One region of the Streptomyces anthophorae genome, then DNA from elsewhere that is predicted to be linked to it. Evidence: riboswitches for the same ligand, from Rfam matches in the RefSeq annotation. Region 1 holds a riboswitch; each other region holds the start of a gene.
The links. Region 1 has a riboswitch for cobalamin ahead of ACNYS0_RS14975 (ribonucleoside-diphosphate reductase subunit alpha). Riboswitches for the same ligand answer to the same signal wherever they lie in the genome.

Region 1 (7,060 bases):
CATCTACAAGGACTTCATCAAGCCGGACGCGACGGCCGCGCAGGAGACCAAGGTCTCCAAGCTGGTGTCGCTGCTCGTGAAGGTGGGCGCGCTGGCCTTCGTCCTGACCATGGACAAGACCGTCGCGATCAACTTCCAGCTGCTCGGCGGCATCTGGATCCTCCAGACGTTCCCGGCGCTGGTCGGCGGCCTGTTCACGCGCTGGTTCCACCGCTGGGCGCTGCTCGCCGGCTGGGCCGTCGGCATGGTGTACGGCACGCTCGCCGCGTACGGTGTCGCGTCGCCGACGCAGAAGCACTTCGGCGGCTCGTCGGCGGAGATCCCCGGCATCGGCCAGATCGGCTACATCGGCATGACGGCGTTCGTCCTCAACGTCGTCGTCACCGTCGTCCTGACCTTCGTCCTCAAGGCGTTCAACGCCCCCGACGGCGTCGACGAGACGGCCCCCGAGGACTACACGGCCGACGCGGGCGACAAGGGCGTCCAGGTCGACCTGCCGAAGGTCGGCGCGGGCTCCGGCCACTAGTCACCCGTACGGACACCTCTCGGGCCCCTCCCTGATGGAGGGGCCCGAGGCATTTTCGGGAAAGCATTGCGACCACCGCCGCACGTCACGTAACCATGACGACGTGATCAGAACTGTGCGCCCCGAAGAGTACGCCGCCCTCGGCGAGTTGATTGCCCGCGCCTATCTCGGCAGCGGGCTCCTCGCGGACGGCGAGAACGACTGGTACGCCGCCGAGCTGCGCGACGTCGAGAAGCGCGCGCAGCAGGCCGAGGTCCTCGTCGCCGAGGGCCCGGAGGGCCGGATTCTCGGCGCCGTCACGTACGTCCCCACGCACGACCACCCGTACGCGGAGGTCTCGCGCCCCGGCGAGGCCGAGTTCCGGATGCTCGCGGTGGCGGTCGAGGCGCGGGGCAAGGGCGTCGGGGAGGCTCTCGTGAAGGCCGTGATCGAGCGGGCGCGGGCGGCCGGGAAGAAGGCCGTGGTGCTGTGCACGCAGCCCGTGGCGACGGCCTCGCACCGGCTCTACGAACGCCTCGGCTTCACCCGGACCCCGGAGCGCGACTGGGACCCGATCCCGGAAGTGACGCTGCGGGCGTACGAGTTGAAGCTCTAGCCGGTCCACTCCCGAACCGGGCCGACACAACATATGGGGCTGACGCGAAAGCCCGGCACAACATGTATGCTCGCTCTCGCTGTCACCGCAGGGGAATCCGGTGCGAATCCGGAACTGTCCCGCAACGGTGTGCGTAGGCGTACAAAAGCGCCCGCGCGAGTCCGATGACCTGTCGACGGCACGCCCGAGCCGTCCGGCCCGGGCGTCGACGACGTCCGGGCCTCGCGGAAAGGGCCGGTGGACGAGGGCCCGCCTTCGCGCGCCCGCGCTGCCACCTCCTCCCCGCAGGCCCCGAGCCGAGCGAGGGAGAGCCTCCACGTGACCATCGCGCCCGCCGAACCGGTCTCAGCCACCCCCGAGGACGGTCCGGGTGCAGCCCTGCTGCGCACCCTGACCGAGCTGACCGCCGACCTCCCCGACGCCGACCCCGGCCGGATCGCGGCCGCCGCGCTGCGCGGCCGCTCGGCGCGGGCCGATGAGGCCGAGCTGCGCGATCTCGCCACCGAGGCCGCGGCCGGGCTGATCTCCGAGGACCCGGCCTACTCCCGGCTCGCCGCCCGGCTGCTCGCCCGTGCCGTCGCCGCCGAGGCCGCCTCGCAGGGCGTCACGTCCTTCACCGAATCGGTCGCGGTCGGCCACCGCGAGGGCCTGATCGCGGACCGCACGGCCGAGTTCGTACGGGTGCACGCGGCGCGCCTCGACGCGCTCATCGACCTCGCGGGCGACGACCGCTTCGGCTACTTCGGCCTGCGCACCCTGCACAGCCGGTACCTGCTGCGCCACCCCATCACCCGGCACGTCATCGAGACCCCGCAGCACTTCATGCTGCGCGTGGCGGCGGGTCTGGCGGAGGACGACTCCCTGCGCGCGCTTCAGGAGGTGGAGGCTCTCTACGGCCTGATGAGCCGCCTCGACTACCTGCCCTCCTCCCCCACACTCTTCAACTCCGGCACCCGGCACCCCCAGATGTCGAGCTGCTACCTGCTCGACTCCCCGCTGGACGAGCTCGACTCGATCTACGACCGGTACCACCAGGTCGCCCGCCTCTCGAAGCACGCGGGCGGCATCGGCCTCTCGTACTCCCGCATCCGCAGCCGCGGCTCGCTGATCCGCGGCACGAACGGGCACTCCAACGGCATCGTCCCGTTCCTGAAGACGCTGGACGCCTCGGTCGCCGCCGTGAACCAGGGCGGCCGCCGCAAGGGCGCCGCCGCGGTCTACCTGGAGACCTGGCACTCCGACATCGAGGAGTTCCTTGAGCTGCGCGACAACACCGGTGAGGACGCGCGCCGCACCCACAACCTGAACCTCGCGCACTGGATCCCGGACGAGTTCATGCGCCGGGTCAACGCGGACCAGCCGTGGTCGCTGTTCTCGCCGGCCGACGTGCCCGAGCTCGTCGACCTGTGGGGCGAGGAGTTCGACGCCGCGTACCGCAGGGCCGAGGCCGAGGGGAAGGCCCAGCGGACCATCCCGGCCCGCGATCTGTACGGCCGCATGATGCGCACCCTCGCGCAGACCGGCAACGGCTGGCTGACCTTCAAGGACGCCGCCAACCGCACCGCCAACCAGACGGCGGAGCCCGGCCACACGGTCCACTCCTCCAACCTCTGCACGGAGATCCTGGAGGTGACGGACGACGGGGAGACGGCCGTCTGCAACCTGGGGTCCGTGAACCTCGGCGCCCTCGTGGACGTCGAGGGCCGGGACATCGACTGGGAGCGCCTCGACGAGACGGTCCGCACGGCCGTCACGTTCCTCGACCGCGTCGTCGACATCAACTTCTACCCGACCGACCAGGCGGGCCGTTCCAACGCCCGCTGGCGCCCGGTGGGCCTGGGCGCGATGGGCCTCCAGGACGTCTTCTTCAAGCTGCGCCTGCCGTTCGACTCGGCCGAGGCGAAGGCCCTGTCCACGCGGATCCAGGAGCGCATCATGCTCGCCGCGTACGAGGCGTCCGCCGACCTCGCCGAGCGCAACGGGCCCCTCCCCGCCTGGGAGAAGACCCGCACGGCGCGCGGCGTGCTGCACCCCGACCACTACGACGTCCGGCTCACGTGGCCGGAGCGGTGGGCGGCGCTGCGCGAACGCATCGCGTCGGTCGGCATGCGCAACTCCCTCCTCCTGGCCATCGCCCCCACCGCCACGATCGCCTCCATCGCCGGCGTCTACGAGTGCATCGAGCCGCAGGTCTCCAACCTGTTCAAGCGCGAGACGCTGTCCGGCGAGTTCCTCCAGATCAACGGGTACCTGATCGACGAGCTGAAGAAGCTCGGCGTGTGGGACGCGCAGACCCGCGAGGCGCTGCGCGAGTCCAACGGCTCGGTGCAGGGCTTCACCTGGATCCCCGACGAGGTCCGTGCCCTGTACCGCACGGCGTGGGAGATCCCGCAGCGCGGCCTCATCGACATGGCGGCGGCCCGCACCCCGTTCCTCGACCAGGCCCAGTCCCTGAACCTCTTCATGGAGACGCCGACCATCGGCAAGCTCTCCTCGATGTACGCGTACGCCTGGAAGTCGGGCCTGAAGACGACGTACTACCTGCGCTCGCGTCCGGCGACGCGCATCGCGCGGGCGGCGGGCAACAGCACCGTCCCCGTACAGGCGGCCGACCCCGAGGCCGTCGCCTGCTCCCTGGAAAACCCCGAGTCCTGCGAGGCCTGCCAGTAATGACCACCCCTGCCGAGAAGAACCTGCTCGACCCGGGCTTCGAACTGACCCTGCGTCCCATGCGCTACCCGGACTTCTACGAGCGCTACCGCGACGCCATCAAGAACACGTGGACGGTGGAGGAGGTCGACCTCCACTCGGACGTCGCCGACCTCGCGAAGCTGTCGCCGGGCGAGCAGCACATGATCGGCCGCCTGGTCGCGTTCTTCGCGACGGGCGACTCGATCGTCGCGAACAACCTGGTCCTCACCCTCTACAAGCACATCAACTCCCCCGAGGCGCGCCTGTACCTCTCGCGCCAGCTCTTCGAGGAGGCCGTGCACGTCCAGTTCTACTTGACGCTGCTCGACACCTACCTCCCCGACCCGGAGGACCGGACGGCGGCGTTCGCGGCGGTGGAGAACATCCCCTCCATCCGCGAGAAGGCGGAGTTCTGCTTCAAGTGGATGGACTCGGTCGAGGAGATGGACCGTCTGGAGACGCAGGCGGACCGCCGCCGCTTCCTCCTCAATCTCATCTGCTTCGCGGCGTGCATCGAGGGCCTGTTCTTCTACGGGGCGTTCGCCTACGTCTACTGGTTCCGCAGCCGCGGCCTCCTGCACGGCCTGGCCACCGGCACCAACTGGGTGTTCCGCGACGAGACGATGCACATGAGCTTCGCCTTCGACGTCGTGGACACCGTCCGCAAGGAGGAGCCGGAGCTCTTCGACGACGCGCTCCAGCAGCAGGTCACCGACATGCTGCGGGAAGCGGTCGAGGCGGAGCTCCAGTTCGGGCGCGACCTGTGCGGCGAGGGCCTGCCGGGCATGAACACCGACTCGATGCGGCAGTACCTGGAGTGCGTCGCCGACCAGCGCCTCCAGCGCCTCGGCTTCGCGCCGATCTACGGCTCGGAGAACCCGTTCTCCTTCATGGAGCTCCAGGGCGTCCAGGAGCTGACCAACTTCTTCGAGCGTCGCCCCTCGGCGTACCAGGTGGCGGTCGAGGGCTCGGTCGGCTTCGACGAGGACTTCTAGGCCGCCTCGGTGAACTCCGCGCGGCTCGACGGGCGTTCGGCGGCCCGGCGCGCCTCGCGGAGCTGCCGGTCGATGCGGCGGTCGTGGGCCATGCCGTACAGGGACGGGGCGGCCAGGAGGAGGAAGACGAAGAGGACGGCGAGGTAGTTCAGTGCTGTGTTCATGTCCTCTACTGTCCGCCGGTTCGACGGCACGCGGCAGTGGCAGGACTGACACTGACCCTCGAATTACTGCCAGCCCTGCGGCACACTGGCAGGCATGCTGAAAAACGTGGCCGTCGTGCTGCTCGACGGCGTGCATCCCTTCGAACTCGGCGTCGTGTGCGAGGTGTTCGGCCTCGACCGGAGCGAGGCCGGGCTTCCCGTGTACGACTTCGCGGCCGTCTCCGCCGCGGGGCCCACGCTCGGCACCCATGTGCCGGGCATGACCGTCTCCACCCCGTACGGCCTCGACCGCCTGGACGAGGCCGACCTCATCGCGGTGCCGGCCGCCGCCGAGCCGCACGACGGATACCCGCCCGAACTTCTCGACGCCTTGCGCCGTGCCGTGGACCGGGGCGCGCGCGTCCTCAGCGTGTGCTCGGGCGTGTTCGTGCTCGGCGCGGCCGGCCTGCTCGACGGGCGCCGCTGCGCGGTCCACTGGCGCTACGAGCGCGAGCTCGCCGTCCGCTTCCCGCGCACCCGCGTCGACCCGGACGTGCTCTACGTCGACGAGGGGCAGGTCATCACCTCCGCCGGCACGGCCGCGGGCATCGACGCCTGCCTGCACATCGTGCGGACCGAACACGGCGCCGAGGTCGCGAACACGATCGCCCGCCGCATGGTCGTACCGCCGCACCGGGACGGCGGGCAGGCCCAGTTCGTGGAGCGCCCGCTGCCCGCGACCCGCTGCGACACCGTGGGCGAGGTGCTGTCGTGGATGGAGCGGCACCTGGACGAGCCGGCCACCGTGGAGGAGCTCGCGGCGCGGGCCCACATGTCCCCGCGCACCTTCGCCCGGCGCTTCCAGCAGGAGACGGGCACGACGCCGTACCGCTGGCTGCTGCGCCAACGGGTGCTGTTCGCGCAGGAGTTGCTGGAGCGCACGGACGAGACGGTGGACGCGATCGCCGCGCGCGCCGGGTTCGGCAACGCGGCGGCGATGCGCCACCAGTTCATGAAGGCGCTGGGCACGACGCCCAACGCCTTCAGAAGGACCTTCCGGGTGCGGATCGCCTCCTAGCCCCCGGATGCCGGAGGTCAGCCGCGGGCCCGCACCCGCAGGTTCCCGTTCCTGGGCCCTATGGTGATCCCCAGCTTGGCCACCGAATCCGTCTCGGGGACCGTCTCGAACCGCCACTGGGACACCAAGGTGCCCAGGATCAGGCAGAGTTCGACCATGCTGAAGTGATCGCCCGGGCACTTGCGGTTGCCGGTGCCGAACGGCTGGTGGGCCACGTGCGCGGCCTCCGTGGCGCGCTCCGGCAGCCAGCGGTCGGGGTCAAAGACGTCCACGTCGTCGAACGAGCGCGGGTCGTGCTGCATCGCGTACGGGCTGTAGACGATGTCCGTTCCCGCCGGAATGCTGTACCCGCCGAGCGTCGTATCGACCGCCGAAACGCGCGTGAATATCCACACGCTGGGACGAATACGCATCGACTCGGTCACGAGATTCCGCATATATGCGAGTTTCCCGAGATCACCGAAAGTCACCTGCCTGACGCCGCCGGTAGTCGATTCAACTTCTTCGTGCAGCCGCCTTTCGTGGTCGGGGTGTTCGGCGAGGAGCCCGAGCGTCCATGCAAGCGTCTTGGAGATATTCTCGCCGCCGGCCAACAGGAGGGCGAGAACCTGATCGTGGATCTCTTGGTCGGTGACCGCCTCCCCGTCATCGTCGTGCGCCTCGAGCAATGCCACGAGAAGGTCCCCGGTGTCGATTCCCTCGGCCGCCTGAGCCCTTCGTTCGACGATGATCTCGTCGACCATGCGGTGCAATTCGGCCATCGCACGCTCGAAGCGCCGATTGGCCGGCAGGGGCAGCCGGTACAGCGGCCCGAAGGAGAGGATCATCCGCCGGTACATGCCGGCGAAGACCGTGCCCATCGTCTCGCCGAGGCGGTCCGAGCGGTCGTCCTCCGCGTCGATGTGCAGCATGGCGCGGGCCGTGATCCGGGCCGCCAGACGGAACATCTCGGCGTTGATGTCGACGGTCTGCCCGTCCTGCCAGCGGTCTGCCGCGGCCTGCGCCTCCTCCGTCATCAACGAGGCGTGGTCG
Region 2 (7,060 bases), 2.1 Mb from region 1:
AGATGGAGATCGAGTTGTAGCGCGGCATCCGCTGCGAGGTGTACGCGAAGATGTCGGAGATGATCCGCATCGACGGCTTCGGCGGATAGATGTAGGTGTTGCGGACCATGAACTCCTTGAGGATGTCGTTCTGGATGGTCCCGGCCAGCTTCTCGGGCGGTACGCCCTGTTCCTCGGCGGCCACGATGTACAGCGCGAGCACCGGGAGCACGGCGCCGTTCATCGTCATCGAGACGCTCATCCGGTCCAGCGGGATGCCGTCGAAGAGCTGGCGCATGTCGTAGATCGAGTCGATGGCGACGCCCGCCATGCCGACGTCACCGGTCACCCGCGGATGGTCGCTGTCGTAGCCGCGGTGCGTGGGCAGGTCGAAGGCGACGGACAGGCCCTTCTGCCCGGCCGCGAGATTGCGCCGGTAGAAGGCGTTGGACTCCTCGGCGGTGGAGAAGCCCGCGTACTGGCGGATCGTCCACGGCTGGTTCACGTACATCGTCGGGTACGGGCCGCGCAGATACGGGGCGACGCCCGGGTAGGTGTCCAGGAAGTCCAGGCCCTCCAGGTCCTGGCCCGTGTACAGCGGCTGCACCGTGATGCCCTCGGGTGTCTCCCACCGCAGGTCGTCGCCGCCCGCCGCCTTCTTCAGCGCCGTACGCCACTCCTCGGCGCTGCCACCGGCCGCGGCCGGGGTCCCCAGGTCGATCGCCGAGAAGTCGGGGATGTTCGGGCTGGGCATCAGGACACTCCCATGCGGTCGAGCGTGGCGGTGAGGACGGCCACGGCGTCGCAGCCGGCGAAGACGTAGGTGTCGACCCCGGCGTACGTACCGGGGCGGCCCGCGAGGAAGACATGGCCTGCGCCCGCCTCGCGCAGCTCGCGCGCGGCGGCCTCGGCCTGCTCCTCGTACACCTGGTCGCTGGAGCACAGGCAGGCCTCGCGCGCCCCGCTCTCCTCGAACGTGCCGTCCGTGACCGCCTCGATGCCGCCCGCCTGGAACAGGTTCGCGGCGAAGGTGAGGCGGGCGGTGTGCGCGGCGACCGGGCCGAGCCCGGCCAGGTGGACGCGGGGGCGGGACCCGGTCGCGGCGAGGTGCGCGTCCGAGCGGGCCCGCAGTGCCTCGAAGGCCTCGTCGCGGCGTACGCGCGGCAGGCCGCCGGACGGCCGCGCCGGAGCGGGCCCCCGGACGACGGCCTTCTCGGCCAGGTCCGGGAACTCGCTGACACCGGTGACCGGTTCACGGCGTGTGGCCAGCTTCTTGCTGCGTGCGGCCCAGGTGGCGGCGAGCCGCTCGCCGAGCAGCCCGGAGCGCAGCGCCGCCGCCTGCCCGCCGGCCGCCTCGATCTCCTGGAAGAACTCCCAGCCCGCGCGGGCGAGTTCGTCGGTCAGACGCTCCACGTACCAGGAGCCGCCGGCCGGGTCGATCACCCGCGCCAGGTGCGACTCCTCGATGAGGATCGTCGAGGTGTTGCGGGCGACGCGCCGGGCGAACGCGTCCGGCAGGCCCAGCGCCTCGTCGAACGGGAGGACCGTCACCGCGTCGGCCCCGCCGACGCCCGCGGCGAAGGCGGCGATCGTGGTCCGCAGCATGTTCACCCACGGGTCCCGGCGCGTCGTCATCACCGACGAGGTCACCGCGTGCTGCCGCTGCGCGCCCTGCTCGGGCGCCCCGCAGACCTCGGCGACCCGCGCCCACAGCCGTCGTGCCGCCCGGAACTTGGCCACCGTCAGGAACTGGTCCGCGGTCGCCGCGTACCGGAACTCGAGCTGCGACAGGGCCTGTTGGGCCGTCAGTCCCGCCGCCGTCAGCGCGCGCAGGTACGCGACGCCGGTCGCCATCGACGCGCCCAGCTCCTGCGCCGCCGAGCCGCCGGCCTCGTGGTGGGGGAGCGCGTCCACGGTCAGCGCGCGGACGCCGGGGTAGTCGGCGAGACACCGCCGGGCCAGCTCCGCCGCCGTCCCGACGTCGTACGAGGTGCCCGTACGGGCCTCGTGTCCCAGGGGGTCGGCGCCGAGGTTGCCCCGTGCGGCGTCGGCGGCGACGCCCGCGCGCTCGTAGGCGAGGAACAGTTGGGCCGCGGCGGCCCCGGTCTCGGCGCCGGCGTCGAGGACGACCGGCGCGAGATCGAGGTAGACGCCGTCGAGCGCGGCGGGCAGCGCGGAGACGGGGAAACCGGCGGTCTCCCCCATGGCCAGCCACAGGGACGTGACGCCGTTCTCCAGGTCGGCGAGCACCGCGGCCGGATCCGCGGCATCGTGGCGCTGGCGCACGTCCCAGCCGCCGGCCACGTTGCCCTCGGCGCGGGCGCCGCGCACGAAGGGGGCGAAGCCCGGCAGCCCGGCCGGGGGAGCCGTGTCGCGGGCGGTGTACAGCGGGCGGGCGCGCAGCCCGTCCTCGAGCGTGGTGGACAGAGCACCTTCCGCTTCGGCTGCCGAGACTTCCTTGCCCGACTTGCGCAGGACACCCGAGACCAGGTGTTGCCATTGCTCGTGTGTCGCGTCAGGGAACTCGGCCGCCAAGGAGAGCCCGTCGTCTGGCAGGACCGTCATGCTCGGATGCTAGGCCAGAGTTAACGCTCGTTGGCAGCTCGCGCCCGTGTGACCTTGTTCTCCTTGCTGTACCGGCCTGTTTCGCCTAGGAGGCGGGGTCCCGGTGGATCAGGCCGGGCCGAGCTCCCCGCGCACGGTCCTTGCCGCGGCCACCAGGTTCTCCAGGGCGGCGCGTGTCTCCGGCCAGCCGCGGGTCTTCAGACCGCAGTCCGGGTTGACCCACAGCCGCTCGGCCGGGATGGCCTCAAGTCCCGTACGCAGCAGGGCGGCGGCCTCCTCCCGGCTCGGGATCCGGGGGGAGTGGATGTCGTAGACACCAGGGCCCGCCTCGCGCGGGTAGCCGTGCCCGGCCAGCTCGCGGGCGATCTGCATGTGCGAGCGGGCGGCCTCCAGGCTGATGACATCGGCGTCGAGGTCGTCGATGGCCTGGACGATGTCACCGAACTCGGCGTAGCACATGTGCGTGTGGATCTGGGTGTCCGGACGTACGCCCGCCGTCGACAGGCGGAACGCCTCGGTCGCCCACCGCAGGTACGCGGCGTGGTCCGCGGCGCGCAACGGCAGGGTCTCGCGCAGTGCCGGCTCGTCGACCTGGATGATCGAAGTGCCGTTCGCCTCCAGGTCGTTGACCTCGTCGCGCAGGGCGAGCGCGACCTGGCGCGCCGTGTCGCCGAGCGGCTGGTCGTCGCGGACGAAGGACCAGGCGAGCATGGTGACCGGGCCGGTCAGCATGCCCTTGACCGGGCGGGCGGACAGCGACTGCGCGTACGACGTCCAGCGCACCGTCATCGGCGTGGGACGGGAGATGTCCCCGGCGAGCACCGGCGGGCGCACGTAGCGGGTGCCGTAGGACTGGACCCAGCCGTGCTGCGTGGCGAGGTATCCGGTGAGCTGCTCGGCGAAGTACTGCACCATGTCGTTGCGTTCGGGCTCGCCGTGCACGAGCACGTCGATGCCGGTCTTCTCCTGGAAGGCGACGACGTCCCGGATCTCGCTCCTGATCCGCTCCTCGTAGCCCTCGGTGTCGATGCGCCCGGCCCTCAAGTCGGCGCGGGCCGTGCGCAGTTCGGCCGTCTGTGGGAACGAGCCGATCGTGGTCGTCGGCAGCAGCGGCAGGCCCAGGTGGGCGCGCTGGGCGGCGGACCGCTCGGCGTAGGACTGGTTGCGCCGGGTGTCCGCGTCGGTGACGGCGGCGGTGCGGGCCCGCACGGCAGGGTCGCGGGTGATGGGGGAGGCGGCGCGCGAGGAGAGGGCGGCGCGGTTCACCGAGAGCTCGGCGGTGATCGCGTCCGTGCCGCGGCTCAGACTCTTGGCCAGGGTGGCGATCTCGGCGGTCTTCTGGCGGGCGAAGGAGAGCCAGCGCCGGATCTGCGGGTCGATGTCGCGCTCCAGGGCGGCGTCCAGCGGGACGTGCAGCAGGGAGCAGGAGGCGGCCACGTCGACGCGGTCGGCGAGGCCGAGGAGGGTGCCGAGTGCGGCGAGGGACTTCTCCAGGTCGTTGACCCAGACGTTGCGGCCATTGACGACACCGGCGACGAGACGCTTGCCGGGCAGGCCGCCGACCGACGCGAGCGCGTCGACGTTGGCGGCCGCCGCCTCGGTGAAGTCGAGGGCGAGGCCGTCGACCGGCGCCTTCGCGAGGACCGGCAGGGCGTCCCCGAGCCGGTCGAAGTAGGACGCGACGAGCAGCTTGGGCCGGTCGCCTGCCGTGCCGAGAGCGCGATAGGCCCGCTCGGCGGCTTCGAGGTCGGCCGCGGTGCGGTCCTGGACCAGGGCGGGCTCGTCCAGCTGCACCCACTCGGCGCCGGCCGCCCGCAGGTCCGCGAGCACCTCCGCGTACACCGGCAGCAGCCGCTCAAGGAGCGTCAGCGGGTCGAAGCCGGCGGGGACGCCCGGTGCGGGCTTCGACAGCAGCAGGTACGTGACCGGGCCCACCAGGACCGGGCGGGCGGCGAGCCCCTCGTCGCGGGCCTCCTTGAACTCGGCGACCTGCTTGGCGGAGTCGGCGGCGAACACCGTGTCGGGGCCCAACTCCGGCACCAGGTAGTGGTAGTTGGTGTCGAACCACTTGGTCATCTCCAGCGGCGCCACGTCCTGGGTGCCGCGGGCCATCGCGAAGTACCCGTCCAGGGCGTCGGCCGCGACGGCCGCACGGTGGCGCTCGGGGATCGCGCCCACCATGACCGTGGTGTCCAGGACGTGGTCGTAGTACGAGAAGTCACCGGTGGGGACCTCGTCGATGCCGGCCGCGACGAGTTCCCGGCGGTTGGTGCGGCGCAGTTCGCAGGCGGTGGCACGCAGCGCGTCGGCGGTGACGCGGCCCTTCCAGTACCCCTCGACGGCCTTCTTGAGCTCCCGGCCGAGGCCCTGGCGCGGGTAGCCGTACACGGTGGCCCGTGCTGTCGCGGCTGCGGTCTTGGTGGTCACGGAGTTCTCCTTCGAGAGACGTATCCCATGGATCCCGAGGACCGGAACGCGTGAAGGAGCGACAGAACCGGCGGTGCGACCTCGCGCGGGCGAGGCGCGGTGGTCCGCCGGATGTGTGCGCCGACCCGCCCTCGAGGTCACCGGGATGTCCGCGCACGCGTCGTACGAGCACGGGCAGATGGCAGGTCTTCGGACTCGCGGGCACGTCCTTCGAACGAACGAGGACACCTACTGGCCGTCGCTTCCCAGGTCCCGTCTGTCGGACCCAGTGCGTGTGACGGCGGTCGTTCCCACTCACCGCTGCGGGGCAGTCCCGGATTCCCACCGGGTTCCCTCTTGCGACGCATCCCGCCTGGCTGACGGGGCGAACCAGCTGCACCGCCCACCCTACGGGCCGGTGCCGGAGGGTGGCCAGGAGACACGGAACCCGGTCGGTGACATGGAACACGGCGTTGCACAATGCAGGGATGGATCACACGGTCATGAAGGTCGTCGCGGCGGCCGTCGTCGAGAACGGACGGCTGCTCGTCGTCAGCAAACAGGCGGCACCGGACGTCTACTTCGTTCCCGGCGGCAAGCCCGAGCCGGGCGAGGAACCGGAGGAGACACTGGTACGGGAGCTGCGCGAGGAACTCGGTGTCGAGCCGGGCCGGCTCGAACCGCTCGCCGTGGTGGAGGAGCGGGCTGCCCTGGAGGGCGTTCCGATGCACCTGACGGTCTTCGCCACGACACTGATCGGCGATCCGGTACCCGCGGCCGAGCTGTCCGCCCTGCGCTGGACCGACGGACGGGATCCGGACCTCAGGCTCGCCCCCGCCGTCGAACACCATCTGCTGCCGCTGCTGCGGGAGTTGGGAAGGATGGAACCGGCCGTCCCGGGCCATGCATGACACGTCGTACGTAGTTCGCCGCCGCGGCCGGTTCAGCTGAGCGGGGTGGAGCGGCGCGGCGGTGGGATCCTCGGGAGCAGCTCCCACAAGGGGCGCGAGCCGGCCGCCCAGGTCGCCAGCGTCGAGCGGTCCGCCAGGTGCATGTGCAGCCGGCGGGCCAGCGGCGCGCAGCGCGTGGAGAAGCGTCCGTTCGTGACGACCAGGACCACGTCCGCGCCGTACAGCTGACGGGCCGTCCCGTTGACCCGTTGCAGATCCGGCGTGCCCACCGCGGAGCCCCGCTCCCCGTTCCGGCGGTGCTTGCACTGGATCACCCACGTGCGGCCCAGCGGGTCGGTGGCGAGGACGTCCGCGCCGTTGTCCCCGGCGCCACCGATCTGTTGCGCGTCCGCGCAGCCGTCCCTGCGCATCAGGTCCCGTACCGCGTACTCGAAGTCGCGGTGGTGCAGCGCGTCCAACTGGGGCAGCCCGTAACGCAGTCCCTGTCGACGGGTCCGCTCCCACAGGGCCCGCTGTCGACGCCGGTACAGCAGGCCCGCGCCCGCGAGCACGGCCACCACGGTGAGCACGACCAGCAGCCACCAGTGCACGAGCAGCCAGTTGACGGCCGCGACGAAGAGCGTCACCGACACGGCCGCACCCGCGAGCAACGCCGTGAGCCGCGCCTGTTGCCGCTGCTGCCGCTTGGTGGGACGCCGCCTCCGCCTCGGCCGCCGGGCCGGCGGGCGCCGCGTCACCGCTCATCCTTGCGTGCGTACGCACTGAACCATGGCATCGCGGCCTCCCCCTGAAGCAGCTCCCCGCCGAACTGCCCATGCTCGCAGCCACCACCGACAAACACTCAGGAAACCCGGCGTGCGGTGATCACGTAAGCGGGGATCAGGCCAGACCGGGTCCTCCCGGGGACGGCCGGGCGGCTTGTCACCCGGCGATGGCACTGAGTGCCTCGCGGTACCCGGTAACATCACCGCCTCTGCAACAGCGTACGGAAAAGTGCTACATGGGGGACAAGATGGTCGTTACCGGGCCCGTATCGGGACGGGAATCCGGTGGGGCGGTCGCCACGGGGGTGACGGGGCTCGCCCTCCTGCTGCGGAGCTGGCGGGTCCGGGCCGGGCAGCGGCGCGGCCTCGGCGGCCCGTTGTCCCAGGTGGAGGTGGCCACCGAGATCGGCATGAGCGAGCGCTGGTACCGGGACC
Region 3 (7,060 bases), 4.7 Mb from region 1:
TCGGTGGGGCCGGGGGCGTGTCAGTCCTTCTTCTGCGCCGATTGCAGCGCCGTGATGCACATGGCGATCGCCGACTGGAGCTCCTCGAGGCGCTGAAGCATGTCGTCCTCGACGATGTCGTCGATCTCCTCGGCGTCGACGTCGTCGAACGTCAGCTCCTCGAAGGCCTTCGTGGCCTTCTGGAGGCTGCTGTAGAACTTCGCGCGCCGCTCCTGGACCCGCAGCTCGGGGTCCTTCTCGACGGTCTCGGCGACGAGCGTGCGCACGGTGTCGTACGCCTCGCGGGCCCACTCGCCCGCCTCCTCGTCCTCGTCCAGCTCGTCGATGAGTGACAGGTGCCGCTCGGCCTCCTCGCGCAGCGCGGGGGAGGCCTCGATCTTCTGGCCCGCGGGGGTCTTGACCTGGCCCTCCTCCGCGATCCTGCGCACGTACTCGAGCTGGCCGCCGGTCTTGGTCTCCTCGGCGACGGCCTTCTTCAGGTCGTCGGTGCGCACGATGTCGCGCGCCAGGCCCGTGCGCAGCACCGGGTCCTCGTCGAGGCGGTCCATCAGCGCCTTGCGGGCGGCCTCGGCGGTGCCGGGGTCGGCGAGGATCGCGGCCCGCAGCGCCGTCGGGTTCTCCGCGACCTCCAGGGCCTTCGTCGGACGGATGCCCTCGGACTCGGCGGCCGCGGTGATCGCCTGACCGCGCACCGAGGTCGCGCTGTTGCGGGACACGTAGTACGACAACCAGACGTCGGCGTCCGGGAGTTCGACGTCGGCGCCGGGCTCGAGGGCCTCGAACTGGGGGACCAGGCCGTCGTCCGCCGCGCTGTCCCACGCCTTGTAGAAGCGCATGACGCGGTCGGCGGAGCAGCCCGCAAGCTCGGCGAAGCGCCGCGCGGAGACCTTGGCGGACTCCCCGGCGGACTGTCCGCCGGGCCGCACGCTGCGGGCCACCTTCAGGGCGAAGGCCCAGCCACCGGTGCGGGCGTAGACGCCGAACTCGTGGGCGTCGCGGGTGATGGCCTCCGGTACGTCGCCGGGGGCGGGGTCGTCGTCGGCCTCCGCGTCGGCGTCGGCCTCGGAGCTCTCCGCGAAGGGGACCTCCGTGGGCGGCGTCCAGAAGCTGTCGGACGCACTGTCGGACGCACTGTCGGACGCGCTGTCCGCCGCGCTCTCGGCGGCCGGGGCGGCGTCGTCGTCCGGAGTGGTGGCGTCCGGGGTCTCGGTGGTCGGCGGGGTCCACATGTTCGTGGTGTCCCCGGGCTCGGCCGTCTCCTCGTTCGCGGGCACGGCGACGGCGCCGTCCGGGGCGACGGCCGGAGCGGGCACGGGCTCCGCGGTGGCCTCGGCGCCGGACTGGACAGCGGCGTCGGACGAGTCGATGGCTACGGACACGAAGGCACTCCTGAGTGATCGGGCATGTGCGGGTTGACGAGCCACTTTATCGCTCCGATTGGGGCGTTTTGCGCGCGAGTTGCCACAGCGGCGCGCCGGACACGCGTGCGAAGCCGGGGTGGCCCGTCCTGGGCGGGGGTACGGACGGGCCCGCCATTCGCGGCTCCCCCTTCTGCGAACAGCGGGCCCGGCCCTCGGCCTCGACCGTGCGCCGCGGCGGGAGGGCGAGGGCACGGGAGGCTCGATACCGCAGCATCTCAGTGCGCGGCCCCATGACGGACGGGGCCAAGGGGCCCTTGTGGTGGGCCGAACGGCCCGGATTCAACCGCTTGGCGCGAGCCCCCGCTCTCACACCGTCCGCGCCCCCGCCCCGCGCACCACCCGCAGCAGGTACTCCTTGCGGTGCAGCGGGTCGTGGTCCGTGCGGGAGCGGCGCGGCGCGTCCTCGTGGACCGGTGCGTAGTGGTCGAAGGAGGCCTCCAGGACCCCTTCGCCCCGGGTGAGGGACGGCAGTTGCTGCTCCAAGGCGCGCACCCGGGCCGCGGGGATCACACCGTCGACCGTGGTCCACGGCCCGCCGTCCGTGCGCTGTCCCGTCGGCACCGCCCGCAGCCGGGTGAGCACCGGCAGCACCGCCCCGTACAGATCCGCCGGGATGTCCAGGCGGAAGCGGTGCATCGGCTCGCACACCGCCGTGCCCGCGCGCGTGAGCGCGCTCATCAGGACCAGCGGGGTGAGGCCGCGGAAGTCGGCGCCCGTGCTCGACATCGACTTGTCGAAGATCGCGTGCGCGTGGCTCTGACGCGGGGCGTAGCCGGAGCGTGCGAGGGTCACCGTGCAGTCGGTGACCTGCCAGCCGAGCAGTCCCTGGCGCAGCGTCCTGTGCACGCTCTCCTCGATGGCCTTGATGAAGGCCAGGGGGAGGGAGCCGAGCTCGATGCCGAGCCGGAACGCGACACCCGAGCCGATCGGCGCCGGGTCGACCCGCAGGCCGACGGTCGCCAGGAACGGGTTGCCCTCGTCCTTCATGGCCTCGGCCGCCGCGCCGGAGCCCGTCGGCCGCTCGACGCACAGCGGCGTCGACTCCCGGAACGTCACATCGAGCCCGAACTCCTCGGCGAGCGTGGCCTGCACGACCTCCTTCTGCACTTCTCCGTAGAGCGACAGGAAGATCTCCTGGCGGATGTCGTCCTGCCGCAGGCCGATCAGCGGGTCCTGCTCGGCGAGCTGCGTGAGCGCGGCGAGCAGGGCGCCGCGCCGCCCCGGCCGGTCGGGGTCGACGACCGTCTCCAGGGTCGGCGGTGCGAAGTGGTGCTCCTCGACGGGCACCCGGGGCTCGCCGAGATCGTCCCCGACGCGTACGCCGCCCAGCCCCCACAGCCGCGCCACCTGCCCGGGCCCCGCTTCCGTGCGCGGTGTGTCCGCGCCGTCCGCGAAGACGCGCACCGCCGTCACCCGGTCCTCGCCGCCGCCGGGCAGCGCGAGCCGCTCGCGGACCGGCAGCGTCCCCGTGAACACCCGGGCGTACGCGATCTTCTCGCCGGCCGGTCCGCGCTCCACCTTGAACACGCGGGCGGACAGCGGCAGTCGGGGCCGCTCGTCGGCCGTCGGGAGCAGGCGCGTGATGCCGTCCACGAGCGCGTCGATCCCCGCGCCCGTCATCGCCGAGCCGAAGTACACCGGATGCGCCTCGGTGCGCGCCGTCTGTTCGGCGAGCGCGTCGCGCAGCCAGCCGTACGTGACCGACTCCTCGTCCTTGACGTACGCCTCCAGGAGCGCGTCGTCACGGGCCGAGAGCACGTCGACAAGGCGGGCGCGATGGGCCGCGTCGTCGGACGCGCAGGGAACGCAGTGCGCGTCCCGGCCGCCGAGGCCGTGCGCCACCGTGTTCATCGGGATCATCGCGGGCGCGAGCTTGTGCCGCAGGTCGTCGAGGAGCGCGGACTCGCGGGCGCCGCCGCGGTCGACCTTGTTCACGAACACCACGGTGGGGATGCGCAGTCGGCGCAGGGTCCGCATCAGGACGCGGGTCTGTGCCTGTACGCCCTCCACGGCGGAGACGACGAGGACCGCCCCGTCGAGCACGCCGAGCACGCGCTCGACCTCGGCGATGAAGTCGGGGTGTCCCGGTGTGTCCACCAGGTTGACGGTGGTGCCGTCGACCGGGAACGACACCACGGCCGACTTGATGGTGATGCCGCGCCGGCGCTCCAGGTCGAGGGAGTCGGTGCGGGTGCTCCCGTCGTCGACGCGGCCGAGTTCGTCGATCACACCGGCCGTGTGCAGGAGCCGCTCGGTCAGGCTGGTCTTACCGGCGTCGACGTGCGCGAGAATTCCAAGATTCAGCAGTGCCACTGGCAGTCGGGTCCTTGAGGGAAGGGGATGCCACGGCGGGATTGCCGGTGGCCCTCGGAAGGAACAGGACTGCAGTGCGCATGGATCGGTCCTCACGCTCGGGATGCGCGGCAGCTGCCGCACGGGGATCAGTGCAGCAGCACGCCGCGCACCCCGGCAACCGATTTATCCGGTGTACGAGGGCTACGCCCCGTCGGCCACCCGCGCCGACCACCGCTGTTCGACCCGCGCCAGTCGCCAGTAAGCGATCGCCGCCACCCACACGACCACGAACAGGCCCACGATGACGTACCCGACGTTGTCGAGGTCGAGCCCCGCGATCCACCCGGTGACCGCGTCGCTCAGGTCGAGCTTGTCGTGCAGGACGCCGACGAGTTCGATCGTCCCGATGAAGAACGCGACCGCGATCGACAGGCCGGTGATGGTGAGGTTGTAGAACACCTTGCGGACCGGATTGGAGAACGCCCACTGGTAGGCGAAGTTCATGAACGTGCCGTCCAGGGTGTCGAACAGGCTCATGCCCGCGGCGAACAGCAGCGGCAGGCACAGGATCGCGTACCACGGCAGGCCCGCGGCGGCGCCGCTGCCCGCCATCACCATCAGCGTCACCTCGGTCGCGGTGTCGAAGCCGAGCCCGAAGAGGAAGCCCAGCGGGAACATCTGTCCTGGCCGGGTGATGGACTTGGTGAAGCGGCCGAGGATCCGGTTCATGAACCCGCGGGAATCCAGGTGCTCCTCGAGCTTCTTCTCGTCGTAGGAACCCGCGCGCATCGCCTTGAAGACCTTCAAAATGCCCATCAGGGCAACGAGGTTGAGCGCCGCGATGAGGTACAGGAACGTGCCGGAGACGGTCGTGCCGACGACGCCGAGCACCTGGTGGGTGGGCGAGTTGTCGCTGGTCAGAGTGGTGGCGAGCGCCGTGCCGCCCGCGACGAGCGCCGCGAGCACGACCACCACGCTGGAGTGGCCGAGCGCGAACCAGAAGCCGACCGAGACCGGCCGCTTGCCGTCCGCCATCAGCTTGCGGGTGGTGTTGTCGATGGCCGCGATGTGGTCGGCGTCGAAGGCGTGCCGCATCCCGAGCGTGTACGCGGTGATGCCGAGGCCGATGCCGAAGGCCTTGTTGTCGACCTCATAGTGCTCGGGGACGACGAGCAGGAAGAGCACGCCGAACGCGACGACGTGCAGCGCGGCGATCACCGCGATCAGGCCGGCCGTGCGCAGCGTGTCCTCGCGGCGCCAGCGGAAGGCAGGGGAGGGGGAGTTCAGGGCAGGGGTCGGGGAGTTCCCGGGCAGGGTCATGCGTCGATCACGCTCCAGCACCTCGTGGATCACTTCGTGAGATGCCGCGGCCGGTCTCCTGGCTTACGGGCGTGCCCGCCGCTCCGGCCTTCCCAGCGGCCGACGGCCGCCAGTGGCGTACAGGATGGAACGGCGCGCTCCGGACGTCGCTGTCCAGAACCCGATCACAGTGGCGAGGGCCGCTCCGGAATGGGCCCCTGAAGGGCCGTCACCGGTCTTCCCGAGCACCACGGCCCGACCACCCTACTACCTGCCCGCGGCGCGCTCGCGGGCCCGGCGGATCTCGTCGTACGCCTTCTCCCGGCCCTCCCAGTGGGAGCCGTCGACCGATTTGCCCGGCTCCAGGTCCTTGTAGACCTCGAAGAAATGCGTGATCTCCAGGCGGTCGAACTCGGGGATGTCCTCGATGTCCCGGGTCGCGTCGTGCCGCGGGTCGTGCGCGGGAACGCACAGGACCTTCTCGTCCGGGCCCTTCTCGTCGCTCATCACGAACATGCCGATGGCCCGGCACTCGATGGCGCAGCCGGGGAACGTCGCGTCGCCGGTCAGGACGAGCGCGTCCAGCGGGTCGCCGTCGCCGCCGAGCGTGCCGGTGATGTAGCCGTAGTCCGCGGGGTACTGCGTCGACGTGAACAGCATCCGGTCGAGCCGGATCCGGCCGAGATCGTGGTCCATCTCGTATTTGTTCCGGGACCCTTGCGGGATCTCCACGATCACGTCGAACGCCTCGGCGCGTGCCTGACTGCTGCCCAATGTGGCCTCCTTGCCGCATTCCGACGCCCCCGAGTGTGCGCCGTACCGGGCGAGGGCGGAACCCCTCAGGCGGCCGGGGGAATGGGGAATTCGAGTTCGGGCCGGTCCCAGGCGACCGGCGGACGCGCGGGCACGGTGCCGGTGCGGTGCGCGCCCATGCCGCGGTAGAAGCCCTCGGCGGGCGGGTGCGCGACGACGCGGACGTGGTCGAGGCCCGCTGCCAGGGCCCGCTCCCGCATGTGGTCGACGAGCAGCCGCCCGATGCCCCGGCCCTGTGCCTCGTCGGCGACGAACATCAGGTCCAGCTCCGGGGGCTCGGCGAGCAGCGCGTAGAAGCCCAGCACCCGCTCGTCGGCCGGATCCACCGCCACGTAGACGTGGTGCGCCTCGATGTAGTCGGGGCCCACCCGGTAGCCCGCGACCATGGAGGCGTAGGGGTCCCGGTAGGCGCTGGAGCCGCGCACGAGGCGGGTGAGGCGCCGGGCGTCCCGGGCGGTGGCCCGCCGGACGGTGACGGCCGGGGGCCCGCCACGGCGCGTAATGCTCGCGTTCATGTGTCGAGTATTACGCACTCGGGGGCGGGTCAGCCGGTGGGAACCGTGGAGTGCGCCTGGCGCAGGAACGCGGCGTTGTCCGGGCTCTGGCGCAGCTTGTCGAGCAGGGCCTCGTAGGAGGCGGCCGGGTCCCGGCTCTGGAGGGCGCGCCGAAGTCCGCGTACGACGGTCAACTCGGCGGCGGGGAGCAGGAGTTCCTCGCGGCGGGTGCCGGAGGGGGTGAGCTCGACGGCCGGGTGGACACGGCGTTGCGCGAGGACGCGGTCCAGGCGCAGCTCCATGTTGCCGGTGCTCTTGAGCTCCTCGAAGTAGTAGTCGTCGGCGCGGGAGCCGGTGTCGACGAGGGCGGTCGCGAGGATGGTCAGCGAGCCGGCCTCCTCGGCGTCGCGGGCCGCACCGAAGAAGCGCTTCGGCCCGTGCAGGGCCGCGGCGTCGACACCGCCCGACAGGGTGCGGCCGCTGGTGGAGGCCGCGTTGTTGTGCGCCCGGCACAGCCGGGTGAGGGAGTCGAGGAGGATCACCACGTCGCGGCCCTGCTCGGTGAGGCGCTTGGCGCGCTCGACGGCGAGTTCGGCCAGCGCGATGTGCGCCTTCGCCGGACGGTCGAACGTCGAGGCGTACACCTCGCCGCGCACGGAGCGGCGCATGTCGGTGACCTCCTCGGGGCGCTCGTCGACGAGTACCACCATGAGGTGGATCTCGGGGTGGTTCGCGGCG

Region 2: it holds a riboswitch for cobalamin, as region 1 does, so the genes downstream of both, metE (5-methyltetrahydropteroyltriglutamate--homocysteine S-methyltransferase) here and ACNYS0_RS14975 (ribonucleoside-diphosphate reductase subunit alpha) in region 1, are expected to answer to the same signal.
Region 3: it holds a riboswitch for cobalamin, as region 1 does, so the genes downstream of both, nicT (Nickel transporter NicT) here and ACNYS0_RS14975 (ribonucleoside-diphosphate reductase subunit alpha) in region 1, are expected to answer to the same signal.

What each region holds. Positions count from the first base shown of each region.
Region 1 covers NZ_JBLWQQ010000001.1:3,373,006-3,380,065, forward strand. The annotation lists gene mctP (monocarboxylate uptake permease MctP) at 1-526, shown strand, start outside; gene ACNYS0_RS14970 (GNAT family N-acetyltransferase) at 630-1,121, shown strand; cobalamin riboswitch at 1,182-1,312, shown strand; gene ACNYS0_RS14975 (ribonucleoside-diphosphate reductase subunit alpha) at 1,440-3,791, shown strand; gene ACNYS0_RS14980 (ribonucleotide-diphosphate reductase subunit beta) at 3,791-4,807, shown strand; gene ACNYS0_RS14985 (hypothetical protein) at 4,804-4,971, opposite strand; gene ACNYS0_RS14990 (helix-turn-helix domain-containing protein) at 5,066-6,028, shown strand; gene ACNYS0_RS14995 (cytochrome P450) at 6,046-7,060, opposite strand, start outside.
Region 2 covers NZ_JBLWQQ010000001.1:1,289,479-1,296,538, reverse strand. The annotation lists gene scpA (methylmalonyl-CoA mutase) at 1-733, opposite strand, end outside; gene ACNYS0_RS05720 (methylmalonyl-CoA mutase family protein) at 733-2,544, opposite strand; gene metE (5-methyltetrahydropteroyltriglutamate--homocysteine S-methyltransferase) at 2,653-4,971, opposite strand; cobalamin riboswitch at 5,135-5,360, opposite strand; gene ACNYS0_RS05710 (NUDIX domain-containing protein) at 5,439-5,861, shown strand; gene ACNYS0_RS05705 (restriction endonuclease) at 5,894-6,598, opposite strand; gene ACNYS0_RS05700 (helix-turn-helix transcriptional regulator) at 6,862-7,060, shown strand, end outside.
Region 3 covers NZ_JBLWQQ010000001.1:8,074,395-8,081,454, forward strand. The annotation lists gene ACNYS0_RS36670 (hypothetical protein) at 21-1,379, opposite strand; gene ACNYS0_RS36675 (GTP-binding protein) at 1,728-3,734, opposite strand; gene nicT (Nickel transporter NicT) at 3,918-5,036, opposite strand; cobalamin riboswitch at 5,068-5,283, opposite strand; gene ACNYS0_RS36685 (inorganic diphosphatase) at 5,283-5,789, opposite strand; gene ACNYS0_RS36690 (GNAT family N-acetyltransferase) at 5,855-6,343, opposite strand; gene rho (transcription termination factor Rho) at 6,373-7,060, opposite strand, start outside.